DNA from 2 places in the Bradyrhizobium sp. SZCCHNPS1003 genome. Region 1 is predicted to be linked to the other one. Evidence: predicted binding sites of a transcription regulator. Region 1 holds the regulator's gene; the other holds the start of a gene.
The links. Region 1 encodes LexA, which represses DNA repair genes until DNA is damaged. Its sites were predicted from a motif close to TGTTCNNNNTGTGTTCNG; they were not measured.
Positions count from the first base shown of each region.

Region 2: a site for LexA is predicted at 9,247-9,264, ahead of QX126_RS01955 (ribonuclease T2). Genes of this name have one in related genera too.

Region 1 is NZ_JAUHIU010000003.1:316,303-331,076, forward strand. It holds gene QX126_RS07360 (LysR family transcriptional regulator) at 1-207, shown strand, start outside; gene glp (gephyrin-like molybdotransferase Glp) at 440-1,651, shown strand; gene lexA (transcriptional repressor LexA) at 1,858-2,556, shown strand; gene QX126_RS07375 (hypothetical protein) at 2,816-3,256, shown strand; gene QX126_RS07380 (ComEC/Rec2 family competence protein) at 3,651-5,942, opposite strand; gene QX126_RS07385 (hypothetical protein) at 6,082-6,294, shown strand; gene QX126_RS07390 (glutamine--tRNA ligase/YqeY domain fusion protein) at 6,316-8,004, opposite strand; gene gltX (glutamate--tRNA ligase) at 8,141-9,565, shown strand; gene gltA (citrate synthase) at 9,869-11,173, shown strand; gene QX126_RS07405 (response regulator) at 11,282-11,647, opposite strand; gene QX126_RS07410 (GAF domain-containing sensor histidine kinase) at 11,784-13,022, shown strand; gene lpxB (lipid-A-disaccharide synthase) at 13,023-14,180, opposite strand; gene QX126_RS07420 (LpxI family protein) at 14,207-14,774, opposite strand, start outside.
Region 2 is NZ_JAUHIU010000001.1:418,164-432,937, reverse strand. It holds gene QX126_RS02005 (aspartate aminotransferase family protein) at 1-261, opposite strand, end outside; gene prmB (50S ribosomal protein L3 N(5)-glutamine methyltransferase) at 568-1,533, opposite strand; gene QX126_RS01995 (molybdenum cofactor biosynthesis protein MoaE) at 1,533-1,997, opposite strand; gene moaD (molybdopterin converting factor subunit 1) at 2,035-2,286, opposite strand; gene pgsA (CDP-diacylglycerol--glycerol-3-phosphate 3-phosphatidyltransferase) at 2,289-2,924, opposite strand; gene QX126_RS01980 (GIY-YIG nuclease family protein) at 3,180-3,515, opposite strand; gene uvrC (excinuclease ABC subunit UvrC) at 3,814-5,880, opposite strand; gene QX126_RS01970 (porin family protein) at 6,125-6,760, shown strand; gene QX126_RS01965 (cold-shock protein) at 7,037-7,252, opposite strand; gene QX126_RS01960 (23S rRNA (adenine(2030)-N(6))-methyltransferase RlmJ) at 7,506-8,366, opposite strand; gene QX126_RS01955 (ribonuclease T2) at 8,502-9,206, opposite strand; gene QX126_RS01950 (hypothetical protein) at 9,339-9,803, opposite strand; gene QX126_RS01945 (hypothetical protein) at 9,972-10,277, shown strand; gene QX126_RS01940 (DUF3617 domain-containing protein) at 10,346-10,891, shown strand; gene QX126_RS01935 (NAD(P)H-quinone oxidoreductase) at 10,943-11,935, opposite strand; gene QX126_RS01930 (ABC transporter substrate-binding protein) at 11,954-13,159, opposite strand; gene QX126_RS01925 (fumarylacetoacetate hydrolase family protein) at 13,242-14,093, opposite strand; gene QX126_RS01920 (bifunctional 3-(3-hydroxy-phenyl)propionate/3-hydroxycinnamic acid hydroxylase) at 14,124-14,774, opposite strand, start outside.

The DNA.
Region 1 (14,774 bases):
ACGATACCGACCAGGATGGCAAAGCTCTACGGGCCGCGATTTGGGCTGACGCTCTGTCCCGCGCCGTTGAAGCTGCGGCTGCCGGCCGTCTCGATGGTCTGGCCGCTGCAGCTCGATCGTGATGCAGCATCGGTCTGGCTGCGGAACATGGTGGCGGATATCCTGCACACGACCGAGCGCGCCGCCTGTCGCGCGGCTGCTGGATAGAACGCGGGGCGGGAGCTAATCGGAACGGCGCATCGGCCAACGCCTTGGCACTGCGGTCGACCTTCTGCGCACTGATTGCAGGGTTTCTCGCGCGATCGTGAGGCAGCGGCCCGGACGCGGCCAACATCAGACGGTCAGAACGCAGGGAGCGGCCTAGGCCCTTGGCCGCGCTGTGCGCGTTCGGTTAGAAGGCGACTCATTCGATCTGCCGTCTCCGTCCGAAGGAACTCTCATGGCCCTGATGCCGGTGTCCGATGCGTTGTCCGCCGTGCTCGCCGGCGCCGAGCCGCTGGCCGAGGAGCTGGTGACGCTGGACGAGGCCCATCACCGCATCCTGGCCCGCGACCTCGCGGCGCTGCGGACGCAGCCGCCCGAGGCGATGTCGGCGATGGACGGCTACGCCGTACGCGCGGCGGACGCAGCCCAGGCCAAGGTGCGGCTGAGGGTGATCGGCGAGGTCGCGGCGGGGCGGCCGTTCGATCGCGTGGTCGGACCCGGCGAGGCGGCGCGCATCTTCACTGGTGGCGTTGTCCCTGAGGGCGCCGACGCGGTGGTGATCCAGGAGGACACGATCGCCGAAGATGGCCACGTCGTCATCACCGAGGCCGCGATCAAGGGCCGGCACATTCGGCCCGCGGGCGTCGACTTCCACCAGGGCATGGTGCTGCTGAAGGCGGGCCGCCGGCTCAGCGACCGCGACCTGTCGCTGGCGGCCAGCATGAATCATCCGGCACTGCCGGTGCGGTGCCGGCCGAAGGTGGCGCTGCTCGCCACCGGCGACGAGCTCGTGATGCCGGGCTCGACGCCCGGCCCGGGCCAGATCGTCTATTCCAACGGCTACGCCCTGCGGGCGCTGGTGCGCAGCGAGGGCGCGACACCGATCGATCTCGGCATCGCCGCGGATACGATGGAGGCCACGGTCGCCGGGATCCGGCGGGCGCGCGAGGCCAAGGCCGACATCCTGATCACGACCGGCGGCGCCTCGGTCGGCGATCACGACCTCGTCAAGCAGGCGCTCGAAGCCGAGGGCATCGAGATGGCGTTCTGGAAGATCGCGATGCGGCCGGGCAAGCCGATGATGCACGGACGGCTCGGCGACATGAGGGTGATCGGACTGCCCGGCAATCCGGTGTCGTCCTATGTCTGCGCCATCCTGTTCCTGGTGCCGCTGATTCGGCGGCTGCTCGGCCGTGACGAAGCTCGCATGCCACGCGAGACCGCCCTGCTCGGCCGCGAGCTCGGGGCGAACGATTCGCGCGAGGACTATCTGCGGGCGCAGCTCGAAGAGCGCGCCGACGGCACCCTGATCGCAACGCCGGTGACGCAGCAGGATTCGTCGCTGCTCGGCAATCTCGCGCTCTCGCAGGCGCTGGTGATCCGGCGGGCGTATGCGCCGAAGGCCGCCGCCGGCAGCCCGTGCGAGATCCTGCGCCTGCCGAGCTAGGCCGTTTCCCCCGGCAAAGCCCGGTCCGTTCACTACAATTTAAGGATTGCGGAACACACATCGAACATATAGTGTCCGTTCATGATTTGTTTTTAGTATGTTGCGGGCGACGCGATGATGGTCCGACTCCAAGGCGCTCTCAGCCGGTTTGTGCTCAAGGCGCAGCTCCTGGACTCGGACGACAACAAACTGGGGACCAGGTCGAGATGCTGACGCGCAAACAGTACGAACTTCTGCGGTTCATCAACGAGCGGCTCAAGGAAGCCGGCGTGCCGCCGTCCTTCGACGAGATGAAGGATGCGCTCGATCTGCGCTCGAAGTCCGGCATTCATCGCCTGATCACGGCGCTCGAGGAGCGCGGCTTCATCCGCCGGCTGCCCAACCGCGCCCGCGCGATCGAGGTGATCAAGCTGCCCGAGCTGTCACAGGCCGCCAACAACCGCCGCGGCTTCACCCCATCGGTGATCGAGGGCAATCTCGGCAAGGTGCGCACCAGCACTCCCGCGCTGGACGATGGCGAGCGCCCCGTCGCAGTGCCGGTGATGGGCCGCATCGCCGCCGGTACCCCGATCGAGGCGCTACAGACGCGCAGCCACACCATCAGCGTGCCTGCCGACATGCTCGGCAACGGCGATCACTATGCGCTTGAGGTGCGCGGCGACTCCATGGTCGATGCCGGCATCCTCGACGGGGACATGGCGCTGATCCAGCGCAACGAGACCGCCGACACCGGCGACATCGTGGTAGCGCTGATCGACGATGAGGAAGCGACGTTGAAGCGCTTCCGCCGCCGCGGCGCATCGATCGCGCTGGAGCCGGCCAACACCGCCTACGAGGTGCGCATCCTGCCGCCCAACCGGGTGAAGATCCAAGGCAAGCTGGTCGGGCTGTATCGCAAGTACTGATCGCGGACGCGATCGGTCGATCGGCGGCGAGCGCACGCGCTTCTCCGCCGATCGAAATTGGTCACGCGCGAATGCACCTCAGGATGTGCAGCGCGGCATGCTCAAACGCTTGTGATCGCCCGCGGGCGCACGCGGTGCAGATCAGCGCAGAATTGCCGTGAAGCGCGCGCTAACATCACCATCGATGTCCACTCTGATAGAGGCCTGCGCCTGTCCGGGGGGAGCGTGGGTCGGCTATCTCTCAACGAGGAGCGATCCGATGTGTGACTACAGCCTCCATGCGGTTGCGTCCCGTCCCGCCAAGGTCGGCGAGACGTTGATCTCGACGACGTTTCGCGGCACCGCCACCCGCGGCTTCGCCCTCGAGAGCGAGCCGACCGTCGCAGTCTGCATGCTGCCCGGCACCGAGTTGGCATTTGTCGAGGACGTCCGCTACGACAGCCGCTGGCTCTGGACCCGGACGATCCGCGAGCGCGTCGCGAAGTTCAACAGCATCGAGACGCACATCCCCGATCGCCATCACGACGCGATCGAATTCGCCGACGGCCGCCACGTGCTGGTGACCCAGCTCTGCGAGGGCCAGCGCGTCACCGTGCTACAATTGCCGGTCAGCAAGCAGCCGGCCGAGCGCCGCCCGGGCATGGCGGAGGACGTTCCGGCTTCGCAGGCCACACCGATTCGCCGCATCAGCATCACCTGAGCGCCTGCGCGTCCGCATTTCTCTCGGTCATGAGCGAGCTTTCGGCCGGGGGAGATTTGGTTTCTGCAAGCGCAAGGTCCTTTCGGGCGAACCTCACGCTCCGGCATCGCATCGAATAGGAACGACATCCCTCGGCCGGCATTGTGTGCCGGGGGAGCTTGCCGCCGCGGTCAACAAGATCGATTGGAACAAGGCCGACCGGATCACCGAGCCCGGCCGCTACATGCTTCCGTTCGGATGGCTAACGGTCACGGTTGATGACATCGCCGTCTGGCAACGATATCCGGGCGCTGCGTTCACGCTGGTCGAAGGTCCCTCGCTGTTCGATGGACCCGACGCCACCGAGTATCATCTCAGCACGTTGTATCATCTCAGCACGTTCGAGCTCCGGCGCTCAATCCTGCTCGCCCTGCTCCGTCTCCGGCGGCGTCGCGTCCTGAAGCCGCGACACCGGCGCACGCGGCGTCAGCGTCGTGTCGAACTCGCCGGCCTCGGCGGGCGCCGGCCACCACGGGCGGTCGGTGCCGCCGGCGCGCACCGGCGTGACGGAGAAGCCGGTGCCCCGCTGCACCAGCATCAAGGCGCCCTGCTGCTGCAGGCGCTGGCGATCGATGACGGCCGCCGCGCAGGATGACGGCGCGGCGCGCGTGGTGACGATCAGCGCGGCACGGGCGCAATCATCGTCGAGCGCCTCGGCGCGCAGGGTCAAGGCGGCGAATCGGCCGTCGGCCATCGCGACCACGCAGCCCGCCTCGTCGCAGGAGACGCCATCGGCGAGCGATGAATCCGCCGGCAGCCGGGCATCGGCGTCGGCCGCGAGCCACTCCTTGGTGGCGAACACGTCCTTGCCGGTGCGCATCACATGCAGGCGTCCGTCACGACCGCGCACCGCCACCGCACGCCCATCGCCGGCGATCAGGACATCGGGCAGCGGCGTCGTGGCGGCCCACGCGGTGGCCACCACGAGCCCGACGGCACCCGACCAGCGCAGCGGTGTGCGCAGCAGGCCGATCAGGATGACGCCGAGGCTGGCCAGGATCAGCGGACCGATGCCGAAGCCCGGGATGCGCCCGACCGCGCCAGGCAGCGCCGCCACCCAGCGCGTCACCGCGATCATCCAGTCGATGCCGAGGCCCATCAGCGTCCACCAGGGACCGTCGAGCCCGAACGGCGCCGCCAGCAGGCCGAGCAGTCCGGCGGGCATCACCAGCACCGAAACCACCGGCATCGCCGCGAGATTGGCGAGCACGCCATAGGGCGTGACGCGATGGAAGTGGAACGCGGCATAGGGCGTGGTCGCAAGCCCCGCGATCAGCGAGGCCAGCAGCAGCATCGCAAGCTCGCGGCCGCCCCACAGCGCGATGCGCTGCGCCGTGGAGCTGTCCGGCGTCGCAAACAGTTTGGGCAGGCCGAACTGCACCAGCGCGACCAGGCCGAGCGTCGCCGCGAACGACATCTGGAAGCTCGGATGCACCAGCGCTTCGGGTGCCGCGATCAGCACGATCATCGCCGCGACCGCGAGCGTGCGGAAGGTGACGGCGCGGCGATCGACCGTGACCGCGATCAGCACCACGGCCGTCATGAAGAACGATCTCTGCGTCGCGACCTCCGCGCCCGACAGCAGCAGGTAGAACGCCGCCGCGACCAGCGCCGCCGCGGCCGCCCATTTCTTGATCGGATGGCTGATAGTGAGGCCGGGGATCAGCGCAAGCAGCGCGCGCACGGCGAAGAACACGACGCCGGCGACGACGGCCATGTGATAGCCTGAGATCGACAGCACGTGGCCGAGGCCGGAGACGAACATCGCATCGTTGACATCGGGCGTGATGGCGTCGCGCCGGCCGGTCAGCAGCGCGGTGGCGATGGCGCGCTCATCGCCCGTCAGGCGGGCGCGGATGCGTGCGTCGATCGCATCGCGCAGGCCCTGCATGGCCGCCGCATAGCCCAGGCCGAAGCCGGCGGCCTGCGGCGGCGTCGCCGTCGTGATCGCGCCCATCACGAAGCCGGAGGCGCCGATGCCCTGGAAGAACATGTCGCGCGCGAAGTCGTAGGATCCCGGCCGCACCGGGGCCATCGGCGGCAGCAGCCGCGCCTTGAGCTGCACGAAGCTGCCGACCTCGGGCGCCGTGCCCTTACGCACCGCGAGCCTGACACGCGCGATGGTGACGGCGTTGCGCGGGCTCTCCATCGCGGTGACGCGCAGCACGATCCGATCGCTGCGTTCGCGGATGTCGCGCGCCTCGACGAAGCCGGACAGCGCCACCGAATACAACGGCCGCGCCAGCACTGGATGAGCGACACGCGCCGTCTTGATGGTCGCCGCGGCAAAGCCGCACGCTGCAGCTGCGATCATCACGGCAGCCGGAAACATCCGATGCCGCCGCATCATGATGGCGACGATGCAGAGCAGCGCGGCGGTGGTGGCGGCAATCCAGAGCACCGGCTCGTGATCGGCGGTGAAGTACAGCGCGATGCCGGCCCCGAACGCCACCGGCACCCAGGGCAGCAGCCGGCCCGCCCCGGCCTCCTCGACCGCCCAGCTCTTCAGGCGGACGGCGAATGCCGACGACGCGCCGGCCCCGATCGCGGGCCAGCCGCCGGCCAGCGCGCCGCGCGGCGGCCAGACATCGGCCATCGCGCCCGCGATCCCGCGACGCCCTCCCGGCGGCCTGACCGGCTCCGCCATTGCCCACACCACCCGTTACTTCACGGGCATGGAGGCTAGCGAAACCACGGGGAATCCGACTAGCGGAACGGAACGAGAATCCAATCCCGGTGCCGGGAACGTCATTGGAACTTTCTGCACCGCACGGGCTTATGCGGGTATGGACCACCATGACAATGACGATCCCTTTGCCGACCTCGCGCTCGACACGGCGATCCACCTGCGCTGGACGTTGCGGGACATCAAGGCCCACCGGCTCACGCTCTCCCCCGTCGCCGACGATGATCTCTCGCTCCTCGCGGAGCGCGGCCTGGTCGAGGTCAGCGATGGCGTGCCAACGCTGACCGAGGCCGGCCTCGCAGCGATCAATTGAGCTGCGGCTGCGGTCCCCATCTCATCCCTTCGCGACCTCCTTCGCAAAGGTGTCGCGCAGGCCGATGGTGCGGTTGAACACGAGCTTGTCGGGCATCGAATCCGGATCGCGGACGAAGTAGCCCTGGCGCTCGAACTGCATCGGTGCGTCCGAATTGCTCTCGGCGATCGCCGGCTCGATGCGGGCGTCGATCAGGACCTCGAGTGAGTTGGGATTGAGATCGGCGGTGAAGTCGGCCGCATTGGGGCTCGGATTGGCGAACAGCTGGTTGTAGAGGCGGATCTCGGCGGTCAGCGACTGCGCAGCGGGCAGCCAGTGCATCGTCGCCTTGACCTTGCGTCCATCCGGCGCGTTGCCGCCCTTGGTCGCGGGATCATAGGTGCAACGCAGCTCGACGATCTCGCCGGCGTCGTTCTTGATGACGTCGCGGCACTTGATGAAATAGGCGTAGCGCAGCCGCACCTCGTTGCCCGGCGACAGCCGGAAGAACTTCTTCGGCGGGTTCTCCATGAAGTCGTCCTGCTCGATATAGAGCTCGCGGCCGAAGGCGATCCTGCGCGTGCCGGCTGCGGGATCGTCGGGGTGGTTGATCGCCTCGAGCTCCTCGACCTGGCCTTCCGGATAATTCTCGATCACCACCTTCAGCGGCCGCAGCACGGCCATCCGACGCAGCGCCGTGCGGTTCAGCTCCTCACGAATGCAGAATTCGAGCATGCCGACGTCGACGATGCTGTTGGCCTTGGCGATGCCGATGCGCTTGATGAACTCGCGCACCGCAGCCGGCGGCACGCCGCGCCGCTTCAGGCCGGCGATGGTCGGCATGCGTGGATCGTTCCAGCCTGAGACATGGCCGTCCTGCACCAGCCGCGTCAGCACGCGCTTCGACAGCAGCGTGTAGGTCAGGTTGAGCCGCGCGAACTCGTACTGGTGCGGATGCGACGGCACCGGCAGCTTGTCCAGGAACCAATCGTAGAGCGGCCGGTGGTCCTCGAACTCGAGCGTGCAGATCGAGTGCGTCACGCCCTCGATCGCGTCCGACTGCCCGTGGGCGTAGTCGTAGCTCGGATAGATCTTCCAGGCGTCGCCGGTGCGCGGGTGATGGGCGTGCATGATCCGGTACAGCACGGGGTCGCGCAGGTTGATGTTGCCGGCGGCCATGTCGATCTTGGCGCGCAGCACGCGCGCGCCGTTCGGGAATTCGCCGGCCTTCATGCGCCGGAACAGGTCGAGATTCTCCTCGACCGTGCGGTCGCGGAACGGGCTGTTCTTGCCGGGCTCGGTGAGCGTGCCGCGCGACAGGCGGATCTCCTCCTGCGACTGGTCGTCGACATAGGCGAGCCCGGCCTTGATCAGCCCTTCCGCCCAATCGTAGAGCCGCTCGAAATAATCCGAAGCGAAGAACAGGTTGTCGCCCCAGTCATAGCCGAGCCAGCGCACGTCGGCCTGGATGGAATCGATATATTCCTGCTCTTCCTTGGTCGGATTGGTGTCATCGAAGCGCAGATTGCAGCGGCCGCCGAACTCCTGGGCAATGCCGAAGTTGAGACCGATCGACTTGGCATGGCCGATATGCAGGTAGCCGTTCGGCTCCGGCGGGAACCGGGTGACGATCGTCTTGTGCCTGCCGCTGTCGAGATCGGCCTGGACGATGTCGCGGATGAAGTCGCGCCCTGCCTCTGCCGTCGTCGCCGTGTCTGTCGTCGTGGTCATCAAGAATATCCTGCTCCGGAATTTGGCAGCCTATCTGCCAAATCCGCTTCCCCCAAGGAAGGCTTTAGTTATGCGATAGGCCTGCTATACACCCCCCGCCCTTCATAGCCCCTGCCTGGATTTCGTGCTGCCGCCCATGACCTCCCCGATCGTCACGCGCTTTGCCCCCTCCCCGACCGGCTTTCTCCACATCGGAGGCGCCCGGACGGCCCTGTTCAACTGGCTGTATGCGCGGGGCCGCGGCGGCAAGATGCTGCTGCGGATCGAGGACACCGACCGTGAGCGCTCGACCACGGCGGCCATCGACGCCATCCTGGACGGCCTGAAATGGCTCGAGCTCGATTGGGACGGCGAGGTCATCTACCAATATAGCCGCGCCGCGCGCCATCGCGAGGTCGCCGAGCAACTGCTCGCCAGCGGCATGGCGTATCGCTGCTATGCCACCGCCGAGGAGCTGGCCGCGATGCGCGAAAAGGCGCGCGCGGAAGGCCGCACCCGGCTCTATGACGGCATGTGGCGCGACCGCGATCCAAAGGAGGCGCCCGAAGGCGTCAAGCCGACGATCCGGCTGCGCGCGCCGCTGACCGGCGAGACCGTGATCGAGGACCAGGTGCAGGGCCGCGTGGTCTGGCAGAACGAGAACCTCGACGACCTCGTGCTGCTGCGAGGCGATGGCAATCCGACCTACATGCTGGCGGTGGTCGTGGACGACCACGACATGGGCGTCACCCACGTCATCCGCGGCGACGACCATCTGATCAACGCCGCGCGCCAGAAGCAGATCTACGATGCGCTCGGCTGGACGGTGCCGTCGATGTCGCACATCCCGCTGATTCACGGGCCCGACGGCTCGAAGCTGTCGAAGCGCCACGGTGCGCTCGGCGTCGACGCCTACCGTGCGATGGGATATCTGCCGTCGGCACTGCGCAATTACCTGGTGCGGCTCGGCTGGAGCCATGGCGACCAGGAGATCTTTTCGACCGAGGAGATGATCAAGGCGTTCGACCTGCCGGCGATCGGCCGCTCGGCGGCGCGGTTCGACTTCGCCAAGCTCGAGAACCTCAACGGCCACTATATCCGCCACAGCGACGATGCGGCGCTGGTGCGCCAGTTCGAGGACGTGCTGAATTACGTGCCGAACGGCGCGGCTCTCAAGGCCAAGCTCAACGACGCCACGCGCGCGCAGCTCACCCAGGCGATGCCCAGCCTCAAGGAGCGCGCCAAGACGCTCTTGGAGCTGATCGACGGCGCCGCCTTCATCTTTGCCGACCGGCCGCTTCCGATCGACGCCAAGGCCGCCGCCCTGCTGACGCCGGACAGCCGTGCCTTGATCGGCCGGCTGCATGAGGCGCTGGCCGCTGTCGAGTCCTGGAGCGGACCGGCCACGGAAGCCGCGCTGCGTGCGTTTGCTGAAGCCAACAATCTCAAGCTGGGCGCGGTGGCGCAGCCGCTGCGCGCGGCGCTCACCGGCCGAACCACCTCACCCGGTATTTTCGACGTTCTGGCGATCCTGGGGCGTGATGAATCCTTGGGCCGTCTGGAGGACCAGACCACCTCATAAGGTCGCATTGCTCCCCATCTTGCAGCGCACAGGGCAATACGATACGCATTTGCGCGGCACCCACTGGTTTTCCCGGCTCGGACATTCTTCATACGTTGCGGCGGGCTCGTTGACGGATGTTAGGGCCGAAGGACACTAGTAAGTATAAGATTCCAGTACGGTTTCGGATTTGACCCTCGCTTAAGCTGTTGGCAGCGACAGTGACGCGAATGTCAAAGCCACCGCACTAGATAAAGTCCACCTGCCCTGCCATCTCTCAAAAAGAACAAGGGCCAAGCCTAACGATCTCATCGGGGACAAACGATGGACGCAAAATCCGCAAGCAAGACCGCGACCCTCACCGTCGGCAACAAGAATTTCGATCTTCCGATCCTGAGCGGCACCGTGGGTCCCGACGTCATCGACATCGGCAAGCTCTACGCCCAGACCGGGATGTTCACCTATGACCCCGGCTTCACCTCGACCGGCAGCTGCCAGTCCAAGATCACCTATATCGACGGCGACGCCGGCGTCCTGGAATACCGCGGCTACCCGATCGAGCAGCTCGCCGAGAAGGGCGACTTCCTGGAAACCTGCTATCTGCTGCTGTACGGGGAGCTTCCGACCAAGGCCCAGAAGCAGGATTTCGACTATCGCGTGACCCATCACACGATGGTGCACGAGCAGATGTCGCGCTTCTTCCACGGCTTCCGCCGTGACGCGCATCCGATGGCGGTCATGGTCGCTTCGGTCGGCGCGCTCGCCGCGTTCTATCACGACTCCACCGACATCAATGATCCGAAGCAGCGCATGATCGCGTCGATGCGGATGATCGCCAAGATCCCGACCCTGGCGGCGATGGCCTACAAATACACCATCGGCCAGCCCTTCGTTTATCCGAAGAACTCGCTCTCCTTCGCCGAGAACTTCCTGAACATGTGCTTCGCGGTGCCGTGCGAGGAGTACAAGCCGAACCCGGTTCTCGCCGACGCGCTCGACAAGATCTTCATCCTGCACGCCGACCACGAGCAGAACGCCTCGACCTCGACGGTGCGCATCGCCGGCTCCTCGGGCGCCAACCCGTTTGCCTGCATCGCCGCCGGCATCGCCTGCCTGTGGGGTCCGGCACACGGCGGCGCCAACGAGGCGGCACTAAACATGCTGGCCGAGATCGGCACCGTCGACAAGATCCCGGACTTCATCGCCAAGGTGAAGGACAAGAACAGCGACGTGCGCCTGATGGGCTTCGGCCATCGCGTCTACAAGAACTACGACCCGCGCGCCAAGATCATGCAGAAGATGTGTCACGCGGTGCTCAAGGAGACGGGCCACGCCGACGATCAGATGCTCAAGGTCGCGATGGAGCTCGAGAAGATCGCGCTCAGCGATCAGTACTTCATCGAGCGCAAGCTCTATCCGAACGTCGACTTCTACTCGGGCATCACCCTGAAGGCGATGGGCTTCCCGGTGTCGATGTTCACGGTGCTGTTCGCCGTCGCCCGCACCGTCGGCTGGATCAGCCAGTGGAGCGAGATGATCGAGGATCCGCAACAGAAGATCGGCCGTCCGCGCCAGCTCTACACCGGCGTCACGACGCGCAACTATGTCGACATGGACAAGCGCGGCTGAGCCGCACCGCAGCGCAATTCCGCTCTCGAACGGCGCCGTCGATCCCGACGGCGCCGTTTCGTTTGTGAGGTCGCACCTTTCTAACTCGCGGCACCAGTCGGGAGTGCATCAGGCCAGCGCCTCGAGATGAGACCTGAGCTGCTCGGCCCCATATGGCTTGGCAAGGAAGCGCGCGCCCGACGGCAATTCCGAAGGGGTCACCTGACCTGACGTCACCAGGAGCGCAACCGGGGGCCAGCGGTCCCTGATGACGGCGACCAACCGAAGGCCGTCCATCGAACCGGGCATTTGGATATCCGTGAAAACGACCGATACACGGTCACATCGCTCGAGAAGCGAAATGGCCTGATCGGCGTCAACGGCCTCGATGACTTCGAAACCGAGGTCTCTGATCATGTCGACAGCGTTGGCGCGGATCAGCCCCTCGTCCTCAACGACCAGAACTGTTTTTCTTGTGAGCCGACCGCGGGACACTCTGTCTCCTGTCCAATGTCATTCAATCGCACGACGATCATTTTGTTCCGGCGAACGTTCCGGGGCTCAATGCGTTGAACGGTGCAAATTGAAGACACGACTTGCATCCTGGATCGGGGACCAGCTCGAGCATACGATGACGACCAATCCCAACTCGGACGTCGATGCTGTCCAGCAGCTCGACGCCGTTCCCAAAATTCTGGACTCGGTGAGCAGGATCACCGGGATGGGATTCGTTGCGGTCGCGCGCGTGACCTCGGATCGATGGGTCTGTTGTGCGGTCCGCGACGACATCAATTTCGGCCTGAAAGAGGGCGGCGAGCTGCGCGTCAAGACGACGATCTGCAGCGAGGTCCGGGAGCGAGGCGAAGCTGTCGTCATCTGTGACGTCGAGACGGATCGCATGTTTCGCGATCACCCGACGCCAAAGCTCTACGGCTTTCGCAGCTACATCTCCGCTCCGATCACCCTGTCCGACGGGACCATCTGGGGCACCCTGTGTGCGATCGATCCAGCGCCGCGCGAGCTGGACCGGCCCGAAATCGTCAGCACGTTTCAGCTGTTCGGGGAGTTGATCGCGGCCCAGCTGGAGCTTCATCAGCGCTTCGCGCTCAGTCAGGCCAGCCTCGGCCTCAGCGAGAAGAGCCGGTTTTCGACCGAGCAACGGCTCAAGATCACCGAGGCCGATCTGCTCGACGAGCGCCGGACCGCCGAGCTGAGAGAGCAATTCATCGGCGTTCTCGGCCATGACCTCCGCAATCCACTGGCCTCGATCGACGCCGGAATGCGCGTGCTGCTGCGCAACCAGGACAGCGCCAGAGCGCCCGAGATCATTTCCATGATTCAGAAATCAGTCATGCGCATGGCCGGACTGGTCGACAACATCATGGATTTCGCCCGGGGGCGCCTCGGCGGCGGCCTGACGATCAAGCCCGACGCGCGGCAACCGTTGGCGCCGGTGATCGAGCAGGTCGTCTCCGAGATCCGGCTGGCTTGGCCCGATCACGAGATCGAGACCCGGATCAACATCGCGGAGCCGGTCAAATGCGACCGCAGCAAGATCGGACAATTGTTCTCGAACCTGCTCGGCAATGCCATCTCCTACGGCGACAAGGACAAGCCGATCCAAGTCTCCGCAACGACGAGCGAGGGCTGTTTCGTGCTGGATGTCACCAATCACGGGCCGCCGATCTCGAACAAGGCGATGCAGAATCTGTTCAAGCCCTATATGCGCGGCGAGCGTCCAAGCCAGCATGGTCTCGGGCTTGGACTCTACATCGCTTCCGAGATTGCGCGAGCGCATGACGGCACGCTGCAGGCCACCTCGACCGAGGACAGAACGACCTTCGAATTCAAGATGCCGCTTCAGGCCTGATCAGCGCCGCCCGCTGCGCATCGTCGCCAGCACGATGTCGGCCGCGCGCACGCTCGGCGAGGCCGCGCCCGTGGACATGATCGCGTCGAGGCGATCGAATGCCTCGACCTGGCGCGCTCGTATCGGACCGTCGCCCAGGAGATCGGCGAGAACGGGCGCGAGATTGTCGGCGGTGCAGGCTTCCTGAAGGAATTCCGGAATGACGTTCTCGCCGATCACGAGATTGGCGAGAATGACCGATTGCACGTTGACGACTCGCCGGAGAATGAACGCCTCGATCTCGCCGACGCGATACGCCGTCACCATCGGCACGCCGGACAGCGCGAGCTCCAGGGTCACCGTGCCGGACTTGGCGAGCGCGGCGCGCGCGCGCCTGAAGGCTGCCCGCTTCTCGGCCTCGCCCGTGACGATCTCCGGAGCGAGCGGCCAGTTCGCGATCCCTGCCCGCACCGCGGCTTCGAGATGCGGCGTGGTGGGCAGCACGGCTTCGAAGGCCAGGTTTTGGGCGCGCAGCCGCGCCAATGTCTCGCCGAACACGGCGATGTGGCGCGCGACCTCGCTGCGCCGGCTGCCGGGAAGCACCAGCAGAACGGGAGGGTCGGCATCCCGGCGCGCCTGCTCTGCCGCATTGGGGCGCAGGTTGGCGAGCTGCTCGATCAGGGGATGGCCGACATAGGTGCAGGGCGGACCATTGAGCCTTCGGAACGCCTCCGGCTCGAATGGCAGCAGGCCCAGCACGTGATCGACGTAGCCGCGCATCGCGCGCGCCCGGCCCGGGCGCCACGCCCATACGGTCGGTGCGACGTAGTTCACGATCGGAATCTCGGGATCGCGCGCGTGAACCCGCTTCGCCACGCGCTGGGTGAAATCGGGACTGTCAATGATGACGAGCACGTCGGGCTGGGCCGCAACGATCGCGTCAACCGTGCCGCGGATCAGGCCGAGGATCTTGGGCAGTTGCTTCAGCACCGCCGCGAAGCCGACGATCGAGAGCTCCTCGATCGGAAACAGCGAGGCGAGCCCCTCGCGTGTCATGCCGCGGCCGCCGACGCCGGAGAATTCGACGCCGTCGCCGAGCCGCTGGCGCAGCACCTTCATCAGGCTGGCGCCGAGGCGATCCCCGGACTCTTCGGTCGCGACCAGGCAGATCCTGCGCATGGCCGCGCCTGCCAGAGGCCGCGCCGTCACGCAGTGACGCCCGTGATGAACACGCCTGCCCGATCGGCGGCAGCCACTGTCTCCTGGGGATCGGCGAGCAGCGTATAGGCGGCCGCGACGGCGACTCCGGCGAGACCCGCGGCTGAAAGCCCCTCGACGGTGCGCGGGCCGATGGTCGGCAGGTCGTAGCGAAGATCCTGGCCGGCCTTGGGCGCCTTCACCAGCACGCCGCGCCCGGCCGCAGCACGAATGCGGCGATCGGCACGCAGCCGCGCCACGCGGGCCAGCAGCCCGTCGGTGCCCTCGATGTCCTCGAGCGCAACGACGTGGCCGTCGATCACGATCACCGCCTGCCCGACATCGAACGGCGCCATCGCGCGCAGCACGGCGAGCCCCTTGGCGATGTCACCGGTCACCAGATCGTTGGGCCCGCTCCGCGTCAGCCGCCCTTCGGGCACGAGCAGATTGGGGGCGACGTCCTTGACGCCGATCATGTGAAAGCCGTGGCGCTCGAAGATGCGGCCAACGCCGGACAGCAGATGGTCGTCGCCGCCACGAAAGGCCGACCAGATGTAGGGCAGCTCGCGCAGCGTG
Region 2 (14,774 bases), on a different contig from region 1:
CGGCGGCGCGTAGTCGAGCGCCGCGGCCTGCTTGCCGATCGCCTCGGCGATCTGGCTGCGGCCGTGGCCGGCATTGCAGCACCACATGCCGGCGGCAGCGTCGATGATCTTGCGACCATCGACGGTGATGTAGTGCATGTCCTTGGCACCGGCGAGCAGGCGCGGGTTCTTCTTGAAGGCGCGGTTCGCGGTGAACGGCATCCAATGCGCGGCAAGATCATTCGGAACGGTGACGGCGGGGCGGGGGCTCTTGTCCAGCATGGGGACCTCTCGGACGGTTGTGCGACGGCGGCAGCATGATCCGGAAAGGTGGCGAACCGGTGCCAGAAAAGCTTGCCGAAACGGATCGTGCTTGATGGGCCTGAATGGGTGCGCCGACGTTGTCAGCCGCTGATCCGGGCCGGCTGCAAGTTATCAGCTTCGCGCGCAGACGGAAATGTCAAAGGTCCGGCGTTCCTGCTGCCCTGGTGAGCGGATTCTGCACAGCAGCAGCAGATTGTGCCGCATATTGGAAGTCGCCGCGTCATTTCGCGCCAACCGCGCGGGTGTGCCTCAGGCAGCCGCGTCTCAGACGAGATCGCGCGCGGTGATCCAGAACACCTCGCCCTCGGAGTCCTCAGTGTCGAGCCAGAGCAGCGGCAGGTCGGGATACGCCGCCTCGATCTGCGGACGGTCGCGGCCGACCTCGCACAACAGCCCGCCTTCGGCGGTCAGGTGGTCGCGCGCCTGGCCGAGGATGCGATGGATGATGTCGAGGCCATCAGCGCCGCCATCGAAGGCCAGCGCCGGCTCGGCGCGGCATTCCCGCGGCAAGCCGGCCATGCCCTCGGCATCAACATAGGGCGGGTTGGTGATGATCAGATCGTAGCGGCGCTGGCTGAGGGGGGCGAACAGGTCGCCGCGGTGCAGCGAGACGCGCCCGGAGAGATCGTAGGCGGCGACGTTCTTCGCCGCGACGGCGAGCGCATCCTTGGAGATGTCGACCGCGTCGATGACTGCATTCGGGAAGTGGCGGCTCGCGAGGATGGCGAGGCAGCCGGAGCCGGTGCAGAGGTCGAGCACGCTGTCGACCGCCAGGGGATCGTCGATCAGCGAGGTGCCGTCGCCCTCGGCGCCACCGAAATGCGTCTCCAGCAGCTCGCCGATGAACGAGCGCGGCACGATGACGCGCTCGTCGACATAGAACGGCAGGCCGCGCATATAGACCTTGTTGACCAGATACGCCGCCGGCTTGCGCGTGGTGATTCGGGCCGAGATCAGGTCGAGGATCGTCTTGCCTTCGGCGGCGGTGACCCGGGCCGTGACGAAGGTCTCGAACTGATCGGGGCGCAGATGCAGCGCCTCGCCGATCAGGAAGGCGGCCTCGGACACCGGATCGGTGGTGCCGTGCGCGAACACCAGATCGGCGTTCTGGAAGCAGCTCACGGCGTAGCGCAGGTAGTCGAGCAGGCTCACCAGCTCGCCCGCATTGACCTTCGGCAGCCTCAGTGCCGCCGCCTTGCGCGGCGCTGCCGTCTTGACCGTCTTCGCCATCACCTTGTCCAGCGCGCTGCGGCGGCGTCATCGTGGCTCCTGGCCTCGACCCAGCTGCCGCCGTCCTCGGTTTCCTCGCGCTTCCAGAATGGCGCGTTGGTCTTGAGATAATCCATCAGGAACTCCGCGGCCTCGAACGCCGCCTGGCGGTGGCTCGATGCGGTCACCACCAGCACGATGTTCTCGCCCGGCCGGATCCGGCCGAAGCGGTGAATCACGGTCAGACCCTGCAGCGGCCAGCGCGTCATCGCCTGTTCGGCATGGCGCATGATCTCCGCTTCCGCCATCCCAGGATAGTGCTCGAGCGTCAGCGCGCTGATCGGCGTGTCATGGTCGTTGCCGCGGCACAGGCCGGAGAAGCTGACGACGGCGCCGATGTCGGTGCGGCCATGGCTGAGCGCCGCGATCTCGGCGGCGGTGTCGAAATCCTCGTGCTGCACGCGGACGGTGACGATCGCGGTCATGATGCCGTGTCCTGGTCTGCCGGTCCGGCGCTCGGCCTCAGCCGCCGGTCATCGGCGGGAAGAACGCGATCTCGCGGGCGCCGGCGATGGCCGCATCCGGCTGCACATGGGTCTGGTCGATGGCGGTGCGGATCACCTTGGGCTTTTCGAACGCATAGGCGTAGTCCTCGCCCTGCGCGCTGAGCCAGGCGATCAGCTCGCTGACCGTGCGGACATCCGCCGGCGGCTCGATGGTCTCCTCGGCCTTGCCGATGCGCTCGCGCACCCAGGCGAAATACTTCACCTTCATCGCTAGTCTGCCTCGATGAGGTGGTGGATGCCGGCGCGGAAATAGTCGTAGCCGGTGTAGATGGTGAAGACCGCCGACAAGCCGAGCAGCCAAATTCCGATCCCGCTCACGATCGGGCCAACGGCCGTCGAGATCTGGGCGACCGCGGCATCGCCCGCCTCGCCCGCGAGCAGGAAGCCGATTGCCACCAATTGCATCGTGGTCTTCCATTTGGCGACCTTGGTCACCGGCACTGAGACGCGCAGTGCGGCGAGATATTCGCGCAGGCCCGACACCAGGATCTCGCGGCACAGGATCACAATGGCCGCCCACAGCGACCAGTTCTGGATGGTGCTGTCGGCGGCCAGCATCAGCAGGCAGGAGGCGACCAGAAGCTTGTCGGCGATCGGGTCGAGCATACGGCCGAATGCCGATTGCTGGTTCCAGATCCGCGCGAAATGACCGTCGAGATAGTCGGTGATCCCAGCCGCAATAAACACCGCGACGGCGACCCAGCGGAGCCACAAAGGATACATCCAGACCGACTGCGCGTAGATGCAGCCGACCACGACCGGTATCGCGGCGATGCGCGTATAGGTCAGGATGTTCGGCAGGGACGTCGACGTCTTGCTGGGCACGCGTGTGGTCGCAATATTCATCCCGTGTACCAATACTGATGCCGTGCGAACGTCAACCTTCGAGCCGAGCCGCCCGGACAGGATGACGCAGATATGACGCAAATCGCAACAAAGCCTTGCGGAGATAGGAACTCTCGCGCGCGAGGCAACGCGAGCCGCAACGTTTCATTAAGCAACCGGACGCGGTCGCGCCAGTGCCCAGATCGGCGGCCGCGACGCGTGGCCGCGACCTTATTGCAGTGCGGTGACAGCCGGGCGAATGCTTGAGCGGAAGCCTCAGATGGCCTCCGCGCCATGCACCGCGCACCAATGCGCCTGGCGTTCCGCGAACACGCGGTCGCGGACATAGGCCAGCGTCTCCTCATCGAACGTCTCGATCACCTCAAGACTGAACGCGTCAGGGCCGTGGGCGGTCCACGCCGCCTGCAGCCCGCCGCGGCGGTGGCCGCCCTGGCGCAGGGTGAACCACAGCCGGTTCTGGATCTTGTCGAGATCCGGCGCGCAGCCGATCCAGCGCTCGCCGGTGGCGGCGCAGGTGACGGCAAAGATGCCGGCAGGGCTCTTGCGTTCCTTGTAGGCGGCGACGGCCACCTTGCGCTGGTCGGGGGTCATGACGGGCTCCTGATTATCACCCGGGCTTATATCGGATATTTTTATCCGGGTAAAATACTTTCTGCGTGCTGGCAGCGCCGTCGGGAGGCGGCGGGCCCGGCCGCTCCGTCATTCCGGGGCGGGCGTAGCGCGAGCCCGGAATCCATAACCACGATTGTCCGGATGATGCGGGGATGAGCGCCACAACGGGTCCCGTCCCCACGCCGCCTGTGAGTATGGATTCCGGGCTCGCTGCGGGCTCCTACGAAATGAACGGGCGGAGAGAGCCGGGCTTGCGCCGGATCGGGAGGTCGCAGCCTCAACCCGCGTTGCTGTGAAAATATTCGAAAATCTTCCGCGCGCTCTCGGCGCTCACGCCGGGCACCTTGCCGAGGTCGGCGATCGAGGCGCGCTCGATCTCCTTCAGCGTGCCGAAATGGTGCAGCAGCGCGCGCTTGCGCGACGGACCGATGCCGGGGATCTCCTGCAGACCGGCCTCGCGGATGTCCTTCTTGCGCAGCTTGCGGTGCGAGCCGATGACGAAGCGATGCGCCTCGTCGCGCAGGCGCTGGATGAAATACAGCACGGGATCGCGCGGCTCGAGCTTGATCGCCTCCCGCTCCGGGATGAACAGCGTCTCGCGGCCGGCGTCGCGATCGGGGCCCTTGGCGACCGACATCAGCGCGACGTTGGTGACGCCAAGCTCGGTGAAGATCTCGCGGACGGCATTGAGCTGGCCGCGGCCGCCGTCGATGATGACGAGGTCGGGCCATTGCGGCACGTCGTCCTCCTTGGCCGCGCGTGCGACATCCTTCTCCGACGGTGACACCAGCCGCTTGAAGCGGCGCTGCAGCACCTCCTTCATCATCGCGTAGTCGTCGCCGGGCGTCAGACCTTCCGACTTGATGTTGAACTTGCGGTACTGGTTCTTCATGAAGCCGTCGGGGCCGGCGACGATCATCGCGCCGACCGCGTTGGTGCCCTGGATGTGGCTGTTGTCGTAGACCTCGATGCGCTTCGGGACCTGCGGCAGGCCGAGCGTTGTGGTCATCGCCTCCAGCAGCCGGCTTTGCGTTGCGGTGTCGGCGAGCTTGCGGCCCAGCGCCTCGCGCGCATTGGTCAGCGCATGGGTGACCAGGTCCTTCTTCTCGCCGCGCTTCGGGCAGGACACCTCGACCTTGTGGCCGGCCTTGACGCACAGCGCCTCGGCGAGCAGCTCGGCTTCCTCGATCTCGTGCGACAGCAGGATCAGCTTCGGCGGCGGCTTGTCGTCGTAGAACTGCGTGATGAACGCCGACAGCACCTCCTCCGGCAGATAGCTCTTCTCCGCGCGCGGGAAGTAGGCGCGGTTGCCCCAGTTCTGGCCGGTGCGGAAGAAGAACACCTCGACGCAGGAATAGCCGCCCTCCTGGTGGATGGCGAACACGTCGGCTTCCTCGACGGTGCGCGGGTTGATGCCCTGCTGCGAGGAGATCGCCGACAGCGCCGCGAGACGGTCGCGATAGACAGCGGCAGTCTCGAATTCGAGCTCGCCCGACGCCTTCTCCATTTCGGTCGCCAGGAGCGCCTTCACGGCCTGACTGCGTCCGGACAGGAAGTCGGTCGCCTCGCGCACGAGCTCGGTGTAGCCGGGGAAGTCGATCTCCTGGGTGCAGGGACCCGCGCAGCGGCGGATCTGATGCAACAGGCAGGGGCGGGTGCGGCTCTCGAAGAACGAATCGGTGCAGGAGCGGATCAGGAAGGCGCGCTGCAGCGCTGTGATGGTGCGGTTGACGGCGCCGGCCGAGGCGAACGGTCCGAAATAACGCCCGGGTCGCGACTGCGCGCCGCGGTGCTTGAGGATCTGCGGCGCCCAATGGTCGCCGGTGATCAGAATGTAGGGGAACGACTTGTCGTCGCGCAGCTGCACGTTGAAGCGCGGCTTGAGCTGCTTAATCAGGTTGGCTTCGAGCAGCAGCGCCTCGGTCTCCGTGGTGGTGGAGACGATCTCGACAGTCACGGTGGCGGCGATCATGCGCAGGATGCGCGCCGGCAGCGGCGCGTTGGCGCGGGCGTAGGACGACAGCCGCTTTTTGACGTTCTTGGCCTTGCCGACATAGAGCACGTCATGGGCTGCGTTGAGCATGCGGTAGACGCCGGGCGAGGTCGGCGCCAGCCGCACCGCGTTCTCGATCGCGGCATGGCCGATCGCCAGCGGGCCCTCGCCGACCGCCTCCAGGCTCTCCTCGGCCAGCTCCGGCAGCCGGCCGTCATCGTCCTCGTCCGCAGCTGGGGCGGCGCGATCGAGGTCGGGCGTGTCGATGGCCTCGGGGGGCAGGTCGGCAGAGGCGCCACGCCGGCTCGGGGGCGTCGGCGCCTTGGATGGGGCGGAGCTGTGGGTGGTCATGTCCAACAAATTAAGCGCTGCCGCGCCGCCTCGCCAGCTTGCGATGGCGCCATGCACAGGGCAGGGCGGTAACGCTTCGTTAAGCACGTTAATGGCCGGGTAACCCGGCTTAACAACGGCTTAACCTAAAACTCTCGATAAAAGCTCACGAAAGAAGCGAGAGTTCCGTAACCACGTCGGCCCGCGCAGCACAGTCGCGCGGCGCATGCTCCGGGTGGTGACGGCGAGTTGCGTGGAGTGAGCGATGAACAGGTTCTTGGTCGGTGCTGCCGCCGCGGCGGGCTTTGGCGCGGCGGCTCTCGGATCGGTCTCGGCGCAGGCGGCCGATCTCGGCTATGGGCGCGGCGCGCCCTATACCGTGAACCAGCCCCTCAACGCCTATAGCTGGGCCGGCCCCTATCTCGGCGGCACGCTGGGCTACGAATGGGGCACCGTCGGCAACAACCCGACCAAGCCGTCCGGTCTGACCGGCGGCCTGACCGCGGGGTACAATTGGCAGAACGGCCCGTGGGTGTTCGGCGCCGAGGGCGACATCAACCTGACCGGCGCCAACGACACCTTCGCGCCGTGGAAGTTCTCGAACCCGTGGTTCGGCACATTGCGCGGCCGGGCCGGCTACGCCTTCAACAACATCCTGTTCTACGGCACCGGCGGCCTCGCCTTTGGCGGCCTGCGAGCCGAGACCTTCGGCCTTTCGGAATCGCACACCACGGTGGGCTGGACGCTCGGTGCCGGCACCGAGTTCGGCCTGGCGCAGAACTGGACCGCCAAGATCGAGTATCTCTACGTCGATCTCGACAGCAGCAATTTCGTGATCACGGGGGCAAAGAACGACTATCGGTTTGGAATTGTGCGCGCAGGCATCAACTTCCACTTCTGATGGCAACGAGGGAATAGGAAGAAGAAACGTCCAACGACAACCTCCCGGCCGCTCGCGCGGCCGGGATTTTTTTGTCGGAGTCCCTTTTGTCGTAGTGCTCCGTGCAATCTGGAGGCATGCAGTATCGCGCGCGGCCTGCACGTACGAGCCGGCAATGCTGTGCACGCGAGCCGGTGGCGCTGCCGGCAGCTTCCAAACGAACGAATGAGATGCCGTCGAGGCGCCCGCGGCTGCAGTCTCACGCTGGTGCGTGAACCGTCGCCTGGTGGGCTCGCCCTAAGACGACAGGACCAGGTTCACCGCCTTCGGGCCCTTGCCCTTCTTGTCCGGCTCGACCTCGAAGCTGATCCGTTGTCCCTCGGTCAGATCCTTCAGGCCCGCGCGCTCCACCGCCGTGATGTGCACGAACACGTCGCGTCCACCGTCGTCCGGCTTGATGAAGCCGTAGCCGCGCTCACCGTTGAAGAACTTGACCGTCCCAGTCATGGCCATCGGGAAACTCCTCCCCCGCAATGCTTCCTCCACTGCGCGCTCTGCGCAGCGTCCGACCGGACATCACTTTGATCGGAAAGCGTTGGCCACCTTAACGCCCAGCGCTCGCCGCGCCGGATCGTCTGGATCTTGTTAGGCCTTGATCACCCCGCCGCAACCATTCGCGGAAGCGGAACGTAAAGCCAGTCTTACAATTAGACACAATAATACGGTTCCGCGCCGATTGACTACGGCTTTTCGACCAGTCGCCGTTTCAAGCTTTGGGGAATTCGATCCGGAAGCGCGCCGCGCCGCCCTGGCCGAGCGGCTTCTGCAGTTCCTGCAGGATGAGCTTCAACTCGTCATGCAATGTCCAGGGCGGGTTGACGATCAGCAGCCCGGTCGAGGTCAGCGCCTCGCCTTCGATCTGCGGCGCAACACTGAACTCGATCCGCAGCACCTTGCCCGGCGGCTTGGCCGCGGCCGCGAGCGCCGCGACGCGATCGGTGAGCTCTTCCGTCGCGCGCCGGCTCTTGGCGGGATACCAGAGCACGTAGATACCGGTGGTCCACTTCGCGAAGGCCGCAGCAAAGCGGTCCGCGAGCCGCGCGAACTCATCCTTCGCCTCGAACGCCGGATCGATCAGCACCACGCCCCGGCGCTCGTTCGGCGGCACGAAGGCGGGCAGGGCGACCCAGCCGTCGAGATCGACGACGCGGGCCTGGGTGTCGCGGCGCAACTGATCGATCAGCTGCTTGCGGGGGATCGGCGCGAGCTCGCACAGGGTCATGCGGTCCTGCGGCCGCAGCAGCGCCCGGGCGATCAGCGGCGAGCCGGGATAGGCGACCAGCTCGGCCTTCGGATTGAACGATCTGATGATGTCGAGATAGGGCGACAAGAGTGCATAGGCCTGCTCGGAGAAGCGCGCCTGCAGCACGCGAGCGATGCCGGTGAGGAACTCGCCACTGCGGATGGCCTCGTCGCCGGTGAGATCGTACAGGCCAGCGCCGGCATGAGTGTCGATCACCCGGAACGCAGCGGGCTTCTCCTGGAGGTAGACCAGGATGCGCGTCAGCACGATGTGCTTGATGACGTCGGCAAAGCCGCCGGCGTGAAAGGCGTGTCGGTAGTTCATGCGGCACGAGTTACGCCGTTCCGCGTCAAAAGGGTACCCCGTCGATGCGTCGGATGGATCCAGGAGAGCATCGGATCAGTGCCGCGGCGAGAGGCGCCGCAGGCCGACGCACTGGGTCGCCCGATTCGGCCGTCGCTAGCCGCCGCGGACCGGCGGCATGTTGACCTCGTCGCGCCGGCAGGCCTGGCGGTCGATCTCGTCGCAGTTGCGAAACTCCAGATCCTTCGACAGGCAGATCCGGACCTCGCTCAGCCTGGTGCGGTTGCAGGTGACGGCAATGCCCGATGTCGTGAGCTTGGGGTTGGCCTTGATGAAGGCCTCCTCGACCGCCCCCGGCGCCACCGTCTTGGCCTCCGCGAGATCGAGGAATTCCGGCGGGATCTTGATGGCGGCGCGGGCCTTGCGGATGATTTCGAAGTAGGCCTTCGCGGACAGGCCGGCGCAGGTGCCGTGCTTGTCCCACTCGTTGTAGATCAGGCCCGGCGCCGGCATCAGGTCGAGCATCGAGGTCATGATGTTGCGCGGCAGGCGCGGCGCCGGCTGCTCGCAATATTCGGGGTAGCCGTTCTCGTATTGCGGCCACAGCCCGTGCACGACGAACGAGTAGGGCCGGCCGCCGCACTGCTGGGACCGGTTGCCGCGGCCGCCGCGCTCGTCGGCCTCGGCACAGAACGAGGGCGACCAGGATAGCGAGAGGACGTAGAAGTCGAACGCGCCCGGCGCGTTCTGGCGGCGGTCCTGCGCCTCGGCGGAGCCAGCCGCGAGCACACCCACCAAGAGGGCAAAGCAGGCGATCGTTATGGACAACAGAACGGCAGGTCGGCGCAGGCAATCGAACATGGCGAACTCCCAGGACAATGCCAGGAGCCTACCAGTACGCGGGAACATTTCAAGAACAAAAGTGGCTGCCCCGAGGCAGCCATTCGTCAGCCGGCCGCCCGCGCGAGCGGCCGATGGTCCGACAAAGTCGAATCAGGGCTTGGCGGCGCGGCAGGCCGGATTGAAGGCCCAGTTGCGATCGAGGCCGACGACGCAGAACTCGACGCCCTGGTCATAGCCGGCGAAGCCGCCATCCTCGATGATCGAGAAGTTGACGGTGCGCGCCTTGCCGTCGCTGATCATCACGCTGCCGGTGCAGAAGCGGCGCGGAATGTTGTCGGACTGCCAGGGCCGGAAGGCGATCTCATGGACATTGGCGACGCCGGTGATCGTCAGCGAGGAATTCCAGAAGGTGCTCTCCTTGTCCTGGAATCGCGAGACGATGGTCGGAATGGCCGCCTCGCAGGGGGCAACCCGGCCTTCGTACTTCGGGCCGGACAGCCAGAAGTTCATCTCGAGCGGATTGGCGGCCTGAGCCGGGGCGGTGGCGACGATGGCGGCAAGCAGCGCGCCACAGGCGGCGCCGAACATCTTGAAAGGTGAGCTGAAGTCGCGCATGGGCCGTCCGCAAGGCTGATCCGGAAGCGTGGACCGTGCCGCGGCGGCCACAGGAGGTCAAGTGCAACGCGGCAACACTCCACGATTAGTCCTGTTAACGCGAGGCTGGTGTTCTTTTCTTGACCGCACAGGACCTTTAGGATGGCAGGCCAGCTCAAGGAGAATGCAATGCGGACGCTGAAGGCCGGACTCGTGAAGACTGCAGGCCTCGCGGCCGTCGGGATGCTGCTGGCCGCCGCGCCGGCTCTGGCCGACGTGGTGCCGCCCTTCAAGGGCAACGACACCGGCGGCATCATCTCCTATCAGCTGGCCCAGAGCACGGATGCGCGCCAGCTCGCGGTCGATCATTGCGCCTCCTACGGCAAGGTCGCGAAGTTCCGCGCCGTCGATGCGCGCTATGGCGGCTACGTCTCGTTCGCCTGCCGCTGGGTGCCCTATGGCTCGGCGCAACGGCCGCTGCGGACGCTGTACTAACGTTCTCCTAATTGCCATCTTTTGGCGGCATTCGCTCCGACATCGCGCAACGAGCCGGAACGGAACACATGACCTGCACACGCACTGCCATCGGCCTTCTGGCCTGCTGTCTCCTCAGCGTGACCGCGAGCCACGAGGCCCGTGCCGTGGACCTGCCGGTGCGCAAGGCGGGCCTGTGGGAATTGAAGATGGTCAGGTCCGGCGGCCAGCTGCCGGAAATGACCATGCAGCACTGCACCGACGAGACCACCGACAGGGACATGAACAACATGGCCTCGCCGATGGCGCAGCAGGTCTGCTCCAAGCAGGACATCCAGAAGACCGCAACCGGCTATGTCAGTGATGCCGTCTGCAGCTTCGGCGGCATGAACACGACCTCGCATGCCGACATCACCGGTGACTTCAACTCGGCCTACACGGTGAAGACCACCTCGCGCATCCAGGGCGGTGCCGCCGGCGCCGCCAAGGAGACCGCGATGACCATCGAGGCGAAGTGGCTCGGCGCCTGCAAGCCCGACCAGAAGCCCGGCGACATCGTCATGCCCGGTGGCATGAAGATGAACATCAAGGACATGAACAAGCTGAAGAACCTCATTCCGGGTGCCAAGCAGTAGGCGGGCGGCCGTTGCGTTTGGCGGCACGAGCGCAGAGACATGGATCGTCGCTCATTCGCGGACGCAAAGCACGATCTTCCCGATATGTCGGCTCGTCTCCATGCGGGTGTGCGCATCGGCCGCCTCGGACAAGCGATAGGTGCTGTCGATGTGCGGCCGAATGGCCGTCCCGAGAAGGGGCCCGACGCGTTGCCGCAGGTCGGCCGCGATGCGTCGTTTGAGGTCCAGTGCCGTCGAACGCAGGAACGTGCCGGTGATGCTGGCCCGGCGCGCCATCAGGCCGCGCAGCGGCACCGCCAACTCGTTCCCATGTCCGGCTGAGAGCAGGGCGATCCGTCCGCCCATTGCGAGCGCCGCAAGGTCCTGCGCGATGTGAGCGCCTGCGGAGGTGTCGAGGATGCAGTCGACACCGCGCATCCCCGTCGCCGCGCGGATCTGCTCGGCGAGATCGGGATCGGCATAGTCGAACACGGCGCTGCAGCCGAGCCTGAGCGCCGCGGCGCGCTTCTCTGCGGTGCCGGCGGTGGCAATGACGGGATGACCCAGCGCGCGCAGGAGCTGGATCGCGATCGTGCCGACGCCGCTGCTTCCGCCATGAATCAAGGCGGTCTCGCCGGGTGCCATGCGCATCAGCTCGAAGAAATTGAACCAGGTCGTGAACAGCGCCTCGGGCAGGGCGGCGCCTTGGATCCAGTCGAGGCCGCTCGGCAAGTCCAGGGCAAGATGCTGATCGGTGGCGACGTATTGCGCGTATGAGCCGCCGTCGGTCAGTGCGATCACCGCTTTACCCAGCCGTTCCCGGGGAACGTTGGTGCCGCAGGCCACGATGCGCCCCGAGGCTTCCAACCCCGGCACGGGATTGGGCTCCCGCGACGGCCCGGCAGCGCGCTGGTTGCAGTCATGACGGTTGATGCCGGCGGCTGCGACCTCGATCAGCACATCGTCTGGTCCGAGGCGCGGGACCGGCCAGTCCTGTCGCTCCGACAGGACCTCCGGGCCGCCCGCGGCGGTGATGATGACGGCGCGCTGATCGTCCGGAATCATGCTTGGTCGCTCATGTGCTCACTTGCCGACCAGGCTGCACTTGCTGCGGTCGAGCGGGCGAAACGCCTGATCGGGGGCGATCCTCGTCACCAGCTTGACGAAGTCCCAGGGGCCCTTCGATTCGGCGGGGGTCTTGACCTGGACCAGATACAGGTCGTGCACCATGCGCTGGTCGTCGCGGATCTGGCCGTGGTCCGCATAGGCGTCCGAGACCGGCGTCGCCTTCATCCTCGCCATCACGCTTGCGCCGTCGTCGCTGTCGGCATCCTTCACCGCCTGCAGATAGTGCCGCACGGCCGAATAGACCCCGGCCTGTATCTGTGACGGCATCGCCCTCCGGCGCGCGTAGAACGCGTCGGAGAAGCGGCGCGCGGTGGGAGAGGCATCCTCGAAGAAGCTGGTGACGATGAGATCGCCCTGCGTCGCCTTGAGGCCGATGGCTTCAATGTCCACGTTCTGGAACGACATCGGCACGATCTTCATGCCCTGGGCCGCAAGCCCGAACTCCTCGGCCTGCTTGATGGCTGTGGCGTTGTCGCCGGCGACGTTGAGCGCCAGGATCTTGGCGCCGGAGGCCTGGGCCTGCAGCAGGAAGGATCCGTAGTCCGGCGTGCCGAGCTGCGCCTTGACGCTGCCGGCGACCTTGCCGCCGAGCTCGGCGATGCGGGCGCGCGCGGTCGCCTCGACCGAATGACCGAACGCGTAGTCACCGGTGATGAAGAACCATGGCTCCTTGCTGGTCTGCATGATGCCCGAGACGACTGCGGTCGCGGTCGAATAGGCGTCGTGCGTCCATTGCACCGAGGTCGGGGCGCAAGCTTCGTCGGTCAGCTGGTTGGCGCCGGCCCCCGAGATGAGGAAGATCTTGCCGTTGCTACGCACCAGCTCCTGGACGCCAAGGGCCGCGCCGGAGCTGCCGCCGTCGGCGATCGCCTGCACACCGTCCTGCTCGAACCAGCGCCGGGCGATCGCGACCGCGATATCCGGCTTGTTCTGATGGTCGGCCTGAATGATTTCGATCGGCCTGCCGTTGATCTTGCCGCCAAATTCCTCAGCGGCCATCCGGGCCGCTTCCACGGAGCCGGGCCCCATCGCGGTCGCGAAGATGCCGGTCATGTCGGTGAGCACACCGATACGGATGGCGCTCCCCTTGATTTCGGCCTGCGCGGATGAGCCTGCAAGCAGCAGCAGGCCAGCGATGCTGGATCTGAGACAGCGCGACATGATGATCCTCCCCGGACTTGAAGATTTGGTTTTTTGTCGTGTTTGATTGGCGCGCCTCGCGGTTCTCCGCGAGGCGGAGACGTCAGGCTGCCGGTTCGGCAGCCACGGGATTGCGCAGCACGCCGATGCCCGAGATGTCGACCTCGACCGTATCGCCGGGCTTCATGAACAGAGGCGGGGTGCGCTTGAAGCCGACGCCTCCCGGCGTGCCGGTGACGATCACGTCCCCCGGCAGCAAGGTCATGATCGTCGAGCAATAGACGATCAGATCGGGGACATCGGTGATGAGGAGATCCGTGGTCGTCCGCTGCACGGTCTCGCCATTGAGGCGGGTCTGCAGCGTCAGTTTCGACGGGTCGGGAATTTCATCAGCCGTGACCAGCCAGGGGCCGAACGCGCCAGACCGGTCGAAGGTCTTGCCCGACAGGAATTGCGATGTATGGCGCTGCCAGTCGCGGATGCTGCCTTCATTGTAGCAGGAATAGCCGGCGATGTGCGCGAGCGCGTCCTGGCGCCGGATGTGCCGGCCGGCTTTCCCGATCACGAGCGCAAGCTCGCCCTCGTAGTCGAAATGTTCGGAGACACCAGGGCGAATGACCGGCTGCAGATGGCCGACTTGGCTGGTGGGAAAGCGCGCAAACAGCGCAGGTTTCTCGGTGACGGTCCGCCCGGTCTCGGCGACGTGGTCGCGATAGTTCAGGCCAACGCAGATGATCTTGCCGGGATCAGGGATGACGGGCGCGAAGGTGATTGCATCGAGCGGATAGTCGGCCTGTTCGCGGGCGAGCAGTTCGGCGGCGTGACCGAGCGCATCCGCCTCGATCAGCGCGCGCAGGCTCTTCGACGGCAGGCGCCGGCCGAGGTCGACCACACCGTCTCCCTTCACCGCGCCGTATCCGGGACGCCCATCGATCACAAAGGAAACCAGCTTCATACGTGAACCCTCTCAGCAAAACGGAAACGATCAGGCGGTGCTCGGCCGCGGCGCGAGGACGGCGAGGCCGGACAACAGCGCGGCGAGATCTTCACTCTTCTGCACGGCACCCAGGATGTAGCGGTCCGGGCGCATCAGCACGGCGGCGAAGCCGTGCTCATCGAGCCAACCGTCGAGGCCGCTAGCCTCCTCGCCGGAAATGATGGCGACGTCAGCCGCCGCCAAGCCGGCATGATGCTGCTCGATCACCGCGGCACCGAGTCCAGACCGGCACAGCAGCGCGAAGCGATAGCCGACGCGGTCGTCGCTGCGGCCGAGATCGCGGGTGCGGAATTGCGGCGCCAGCTTTCCCGTCATGCTTCGATCGCCGCCGGCGAGGCCCGGGCCGAGCACTGGCTTCTGCACGTCGAGCTTGAGCTGGCCGTCGCCCTGTGCCGTGCCGGTCGCAAGCGCCGCCTCGACCGCCTTGGTGTTGATGAGCCCACCCAGCCGGATCGCGAGCTCGATGAATTCGCGCACATGCGGCGCGCGCTCGCTCTGATAGGTGTCGAGAAGATCAGGCGTTGCCTTCCGGGCAGTCACATGGGCCAGCTTCCATGCGAGGTTGGCCGCGTCGCGAATGCCGGCACACATGCCCTGACCGAGGAAAGGCGGGGTCTGGTGCGCGGAATCACCTGCGAG